2 regions of the Polaromonas sp. CG_23.6 genome follow, and region 2 is predicted to be linked to the other one. Evidence: predicted binding sites of a transcription regulator. Region 2 holds the regulator's gene; the other holds the start of a gene.
The links. The regulator LexA, encoded in region 2, represses DNA repair genes until DNA is damaged. The targets are predictions, from matches to a motif close to ACTGTATNNNNATACAGT.

Region 1 (3,858 bases), 770 kb from region 2:
CAGCGTTTTTCGGGGTGGTGCTGTAGCAGCGGGAAATGCGTCAGGTAACGGATCAGTGGTCATTAAATATCAATATCCACAGCGTCTCCATGCAGTTCCATCAACTCGCGACGCGCTGCGGCTTCTCCCTTGCCCATGAGTTTAGTGATGAGGCTTTCGGTCTGCAAGAAATCCTGGTTACCCAGTTGCACCGGCAGCAGGCGCCGCGTGTCGGGGTTGAGCGTGGTGTCCCAGAGCTGCTCGGCGCTCATTTCGCCCAGGCCCTTGAAGCGGCTGATGCTCCAGGCGTTTTCGCGCACACCGTCCTTGCGCAGCTTGTCCAGGATGGCGGTCAACTCGCCTTCGTCCAGCGCATAAACCTTGGACGCCGGCTTCTTGCCGCGCGCCGGCGCATCGACGCGGTACAGCGGCGGGCGCGCCACATACACATGGCCGGTTTCAATGAGCTTGGGGAAATGCCGGAAAAACAGCGTCAGCAGCAGCACCTGGATGTGCGAGCCGTCCACGTCGGCGTCTGACAGGATGCAGACCTTGCCGTAGCGCAGGCCGCTCAGGTCCGGCGTGTCGTTCGGTCCATGCGGGTCGACGCCGATGGCGACTGCAATGTCGTGGATTTCGGTGTTGGCAAACAGCCGGTCGCGGTCCACTTCCCAGGTGTTGAGCACCTTGCCGCGCAGTGGCAGCACCGCCTGGCTTTCCTTGTTGCGGCCCATCTTGGCGCTGCCGCCAGCCGAATCTCCCTCGACCAGAAAGACTTCGTTGTTCGCCAGGTCCTTGCTTTCGCAATCGGTCAGTTTGCCAGGCAGCACGGCCACGCCGGAGCCCTTGCGTTTTTCCACCTTCTGGCCGGCCTTCTGGCGCGTCTGCGCGGCCTTGATGGCAAGTTCGGCCAGCTTCTTGCCGTAATCGACATGCTGGTTCAGCCAGAGTTCGAGCGACGGGCGCACGAAGCTGGAGACCAGCCGCACCGCATCGCGCGAATTCAGCCGTTCCTTGATCTGGCCCTGGAACTGCGGGTCCAGCACCTTGGCGCTCAACACATAACTGGCGCGGGCAAACACGTCCTCGGGCAGCAATTTCACGCCCTTGGGCAGCAGCGAATGGAATTCAATGAAACTCTTGACCGCGGTGAACAGGCCGTCGCGCAACCCGCTTTCATGCGTGCCGCCGGCGCTGGTCGGGATCAGGTTGACATAGCTTTCGCGCACCGGCGCACCATCTTCAGTGAAAGCGACGCACCAGCTGGCGCCCTCGCCTTCGGCAAAGGTTTCGTGCGCATTGTCGGCAAAGCCTTCGTTCTCGAACATCGGGATCACCGGATCGGCGGTGAGGGTCTGCATCAGGTAGTCGCGCAGGCCGCCCTTGAAAACCCAGGTTTGAACGTCCCTGGTTTTCTCGTTCGTCAGCGTGACGGTCACGCCGGGCATCAACACCGCCTTGCTGCGCAGCAGGTGCGTCAGCTCGGCCATTGGCAGCGCCGGCGATTCAAAGTATTTGGCGTCGGGCCAGGCGCGCACCGTGGTGCCGGATTTACGGTCGCCGCCTTCGTTTTTGCGCAGCACCAGCGGCTCGATCACGTCGCCGCCGGAAAACGCCAGGCTGGCGACCTTTCCTTCGCGGTAGGACGTCACTTCAAGCCGGGTCGACAGCGCGTTCGTCACGCTGACGCCGACGCCGTGCAGGCCGCCGGAAAAGCTGTAGGCGCCGCCCTTGCCCTTGTCGAACTTGCCGCCGGCATGCAGTCGGGTGAACACCAGCTCGACCACCGGCGCCTGCTCTTCGGGGTGCAAGCCAAAAGGAATGCCGCGCCCGTCGTCCTCGATGGTCACCGAGCCGTCGGTGTGCAGCGTGACCTTGATTTTCTTGCCGTGCCCGGCGAGCGCCTCGTCGGCCGAGTTGTCGAGCACTTCCTGGATGATGTGCAGCGGATTGTCGGTGCGGGTGTACATGCCCGGGCGCTGCTTGACGGGCTCCAGGCCCTTCAGGACGCGGATCGAGCTTTCGGAATAAGCGGGAGGAGCAATGATGTTTTTGTCGGCCATGGGTGTTCAGGTGTTGTCTGAATTGTAGACGGGGAAGGCTTGATCAGCTGTACGAACATACAGCCTTTGAGTCCGGCCATTTCCGTGCCCAAAGATTGAACCGGTCAAATTTTGCTCAGGCGACAGTCTCTGTAAGGCATTGTCGTTAAAGTCTGTTCATGACTTCAAGCGCGCTTTCGTCCCCCCAAAAACTGTCGATGTTCCAGGTTCTGGCGTGTGGCGCGGCCATCGTCACGCTGTCGATGGGCATCCGGCATGGCTTTGGCCTGTGGCTGCAGCCCATCACCCAGGCGCAGGGCTGGACACGCGAAACCTTTGCCTTTGCGATTGCGGTGCAGAACCTGTCTTGGGGCATCTTCGGTATCTTTGCCGGCATGGTGGCCGACCGTTTCGGCGCGTTCCGGGTGATTGCCGGCGGCGCGGTGCTGTACGCCCTGGGCCTGGTCGGCATGGCGCTGTCGCCAACCGGCCTGCTGTTCACGCTGACCGCCGGCGTGCTGATTGGCGCGGCCCAGGCGGGCACCACCTATGCGGTGATCTACGGCGTGATCGGCCGCAATATTTCGGCGGACAAGCGCTCATGGGCCATGGGCGTGGCGGCAGCTGCAGGCTCGTTCGGCCAGTTCCTGATGGTGCCCACCGAGGGTTTTTTGATCAGCACACTGGGCTGGCAGACGGCCCTGCTGGTGCTGGGCGGCGCCGTGCTGCTGATCGTGCCCGTGGCGCTGGGCTTGCGCGAAAACGGTTTTTCAGGCGGCGTGCCTGCCAGGCGTGACCAGAGCATCGGCCAGGCGCTGCGCGAGGCGCTGAAGTACCCGAGCTTCCAGATGCTGATGGCGGGCTACTTTGTCTGCGGCTTCCAGGTGGTCTTCATCGGCGTCCACATGCCCAGCTATTTGAAGGACAAGGGGCTGTCGCCGCAGGTGGCCGGCTACGCGCTGGCATTGATCGGCCTGTTCAACGTGTTTGGCACCTACGCGGCGGGCGTGCTCGGCCAGCGAATCGCCAAGCGCAAGATCCTGGCGACGATCTATTTCTCGCGCGCCATCGTGATCAGCGTGTTCATCGCCGCGCCGCTGAGCCCGGCCAGCGTCTATATTTTTTCCAGCCTGATGGGTTTGCTGTGGCTCTCGACGATTCCGCCGACCAACGCGGTGGTGGCGCAGATTTTCGGCATCCAGCACATGTCAATGCTCAGCGGCTTTATCTTCTTCAGCCACCAGATTGGCTCCTTCATGGGCGTGTGGCTGGGCGGCTTTCTGTATGACCGCACCGGCAGCTACGACATTGTCTGGTACATCGCCATCGTGCTGGGCGTGCTCGCCGCGCTCATCAACCTGCCGGTCCGGGAAACACCGATTCACCGGGTCAGCCCGGGTGGCCTGGTGCAGGGCGCTTGAGATGCTGCGCAAAGCCGTGCTGTGGAGCCTGGCCATCGCGGTATCGCTGGGCGTGTTTTCTCTCTACACGCGGCCAGAGTTCCTGATCTCACTGGCCGACCAGGTATGGTCGTGTTTTTAAGGCTTTTTTAAAATTTCAAGCTTTTTAAGCCTTTTGCGAAAGCAGGACATGCGTTTACAGCTACATAAATGATAGTAAAAAAACCGGATTCCGACACTTTTCATGCAGACGCAGCAGCGCCGTCTTCCTGGGTGCAGCGCTGGTCGCATCTGGTCACTCCGGGCGGTGTGGTGCTTGACGTGGCCTGTGGCCATGGCCGCCATGCGCGCTGGTTTCATCAGCAAAATCACCCGGTCGTGCTGGTGGACCGGTCGCAGGCCGCGATTGAATCCATAGCAATTCCTTCGCATGCCTG
Region 2 (3,858 bases):
GTTCGACGGTTTCCCGCGCACCATTCCCCAGGCCGATGCCATGAAGGCAGCCGGTGTAAAAATCGATTACGTGCTCGAAATCGACGTGCCGTTTGAAGCCATCATTGAGCGCATGGGCGGCCGCCGATCACACAGTGCTTCAGGCCGCACCTACCATGTCAAGTACAACCCTCCAAAGGTCGAAGGCCAGGACGACGTGAGCGGTGAGCCGTTAATCCAGCGCGAAGACGACAAGGAAGAAACCGTCGCCAAGCGGCTTGAGGTGTATAGCGCCCAGACACGCCCGCTGGTGGCCTACTACTCCGGCTGGGCAGAAGCTGCATCCGAAGAAGCACCAAAATACCGCGTTATCAGCGGCACGGGCAGTGTTGAAGAGATAACGGAAAGGGCCTTCAAGGCGCTCTCGGACTGAACAGGTTTATACGCCGGACAAGCCATCCCCCAGGATGGCTTTTTTTATGCACTCTTGGAAGTTGAATATCTTGCTTCTTCATTGATCAGAGCGAGCATCAATGCGATCCTGGCCTTGACTGGACTGAGCCCCTGAGAATCTTCAATCGCGTTGGCTGAAAGAGGCAAAATGGGGCCATCAAGGCAACGCGTAGCGCGCACAACCCGAACCCCGGCCCTCTGCGCATCTATCAAACCGGCTTGCAGGTCCTCATGCACCGTGCCGTTGCCGGTTCCCGCCACTACCAGTCCCCGCAAGCCCTGACTGACCAATGCCTGAACCATGAGCGCGTTCGCGCCTGCATAGCTCATGACAATCTCGACACGCGGCCAGCTTGATATTTTTTCAATAGCAAAATAGTCAGCACCTGTCTGCCGAACTGGCCAATTTCTTAGCAATCTGAGTTGGCCTTCCTCAACATAGCCGATGGGACCAGCGTCACCTGAACTGAAAGCGTCGAGCTTGTAGGGATGCACTTTTTGCACATCAAGCGCACTGTGCACAGTTCCGGCACAGACAGCCAGTACGCCACAAGCGCCTGGATGCCTGGCAACGGCCACGGCATCCATCACGTTTTGAGGACCGTCAGGCGTCAGCGCGGTGGCCGGGCGCATGGCGCAGGTAATCACTACAGGCTTGGTTGGCTGGCATGTCAATTGCAAGAAATAAGCCGTTTCCTCAAGCGTGTCCGTTCCATGTGTGATGACGATGCCCTGCACATCATCATCCGCAAGAAAATGGCGTACACGCGCCGCGAGTCTCGCCCAGACTTCAAAGCTCATATCCTTGCTGTCAATCTGGCTCACCTGCTCGCTGATGATCAAGCCGCTTGCAGAAAGCGCGGGAATGGCTTCGAGCAGTTGCTCGATACCTACCTGCGCAGCGGTATAGCCGATGTTGTCGGTGGCGTTATCCGCCTTCCCGGCAATGGTTCCGCCAGTTCCCAAAATGACCAGTTTTCGATGTTTCATAAGATTTAGTTGCTTTTTTATAAAGGCTGTATGAAAATACAGTTACTGGCGATTCATACAGCCATCATGGATTTTTCGAAATTTTGATCTGAGCCAAGTCCCGCTTTAACCCAAGGCCCACAGCTTATGCGCACTTTCAATGATTTTTCCGCTCTGCCGGCTGACAAACCCAAATTGACAGCCCGGCAGACCCAAATTCTGGAATTGATTCAGACCGCCATTGCCCAGACAGGCGCGCCTCCTACCAGGGCGGAAATTGCTGCCCAACTCGGCTTTCGTTCACCCAATGCTGCCGAAGAGCACTTGAAGGCTCTAGCAAAAAAGGGGGTCATCGAACTCGTCAGCGGCACCTCGCGAGGCATCCGACTTCGGACCGATGCATTGCGGGCCTTGAACGAATCGCGGAGAGAACCCTTTTTAAGGGCTCCTGATCGGATTGCCCAGTGGGCCCTGCCGCTTGTAGGCCGGGTGGCTGCAGGAAGCCCGATCCTGGCGCAGGAACACATCGAACAGACCTACTTTTTTGAAAGCTCCCTGTTTGATCAGAAACCAGACTATCTGCTCAAGGTGCGCGGCATGAGCATGCGCGATGTGGGCATCATGGAGGGCGACTTGCTGGCCGTGAAACAGGCTCGGGAAGCCCAAAACGGACAGATCGTAGTCGCACGGCTCGGTGACGAGGTCACCGTCAAACGCTTTCACCGCAATCAGCATCTGATCGAACTGCTGTCAGAAAATCCCGACTTCAAACCCATTGTGGTCCATCCTGGCGAACCTTTCGAGCTTGAAGGGCTGGCTGTCGGCTTGATCCGCGGCAAGTTTTCGATGTAGTACAGCTTGTCTTTCTGGGCAGTGTTCCGACAAAGCCCGCTGTCAACGGTAATGACAGCAAAACTGCCGCCTTTTATTGAAAATATCCGCCTTTCCATTTGGCAGACCCCTGCTCGCTTGTATCCAACCTTTATCAACTGGAGCTCTTCATGCGAATCATCAGCTTTTCACCTGCCCCCATGCAAGCCTTCTGGACGGCACCAGTTCAGACGCTGGTGCCATGGATCACCCGGCTCAGGGATTCGTTCGCACACAGCACCGTTAGATCCAGGGCATTGGGGTCGGCAGGTGCAACACAGTCTTCTTTTAGGCCTCGAACGGCGTCGGCAAGCAATGACGCATGTTTCAAAATACGTCCTGATATTGCCGAATCAACGTGCATTCCCATGCCACATGTATCGCCGCGCAGCGTGTTGCGGATCATTCGTGAATCAGATGCAAACATTCGGCCTGATTGCGCGGGACGAATGGTCATCTCAGGGCGAATGGCCGATGTCTGCGCTGAACTTGACCGCATGGCATTGCAAGCGGCGCACTCTGTGGCGGATTGATGGTTTTTCCAGTGTTGGTCCAAATCGATCAGCATTCTCACAACGAAATAGAACCAGTCTGCCAGCCACGTGCGTAGTACCCTGGCATTAACACGAAACCAGCAAACAGCCTATTCCAAGGGAGAGCGGGTAATCTTCAAAAAACAGGGTTCTTGAAGGCACAATATCTGCATGAATATTGTGATTCTTGATGATTACCAGGACGCAGTGCGAAAACTCGCCTGCGCGGCCAAGCTCGAAGCCTATCCTGCCAAGGTGTACACCAACACTGTCAAAGGCGCTGGCCAGCTGTCGGTCCGACTGAGGGACGCCGACGTGATCGTTCTGATCCGCGAGCGCACCCACCTGACCCGCCAGGTGATTGACAAGCTGCCCAAGCTCAAGCTGATTGTCCAGACGGGCCGGATCGGCACCCATGTCGATGTAGCGGCCTGCACGGAGCGCGGCATTGCGGTGGCAGAGGGCACGGGCTCTCCAACTGCGCCAGCAGAGCTGACCTGGGCGCTGGTCATGGCAGCCATGCGCCGCATTCCGCAGTATGTGTCGCACCTTAAGCATGGTGCGTGGCAACAATCAGGGCTGAAATCAGCGTCCATGCCGCCTAATTTTGGCCTCGGAAGCTTGCTAAAAGGCAAGACACTGGGGATCTGGAGCTACGGCAGGACCGGCCAGCTGGTGGCCGGCTACGGGCGGGCATTCGGCATGCGGGTAATCATCTGGGGTAGCCCGGCCTCGCGAGAACGCGCCCAAGCCGACGGATTTGAAATTGCACCCAGCAAGATCGAGCTTTTCAAGCAATGCGATGTACTGAGTTTGCATCTGAGGCTTGGAGAAGAAACGACCGGCATTGTCACACTGGAAGACATGTCGCGCATGAAGCCGACCGCCTTGCTCGTCAACACGTCACGCGCTGAGCTGATCGAACCCGAAGCATTGATTGCCGCGCTCAACCGGGGACGTCCCGGCATGGCGGCAATCGACGTGTTTGAATCGGAGCCTATCCTGCAGGGGCATGCCCTTTTGCGGCTGGAGAATTGCATCTGCACGCCACACA

Region 1: H4V98_RS15500 (DNA topoisomerase IV subunit B) is a predicted target of LexA. The motif match lies at 2,089-2,106, and genes of this name have one in related genera.

What each region holds. Positions count from the first base shown of each region.
Region 1 is NZ_JARXUY010000001.1:3,279,494-3,283,351, forward strand. It holds gene H4V98_RS15495 (lytic transglycosylase domain-containing protein) at 1-63, opposite strand, end outside; gene H4V98_RS15500 (DNA topoisomerase IV subunit B) at 63-2,042, opposite strand; gene H4V98_RS15505 (MFS transporter) at 2,201-3,442, shown strand; gene H4V98_RS15510 (class I SAM-dependent methyltransferase) at 3,632-3,858, shown strand, end outside.
Region 2 is NZ_JARXUY010000001.1:2,514,216-2,518,073, reverse strand. It holds gene adk (adenylate kinase) at 1-412, shown strand, start outside; gene H4V98_RS11915 (asparaginase) at 457-1,422, opposite strand; gene lexA (transcriptional repressor LexA) at 1,549-2,253, shown strand; gene H4V98_RS11905 (hypothetical protein) at 2,459-2,728, opposite strand; gene H4V98_RS11900 (D-2-hydroxyacid dehydrogenase family protein) at 2,976-3,858, shown strand, end outside.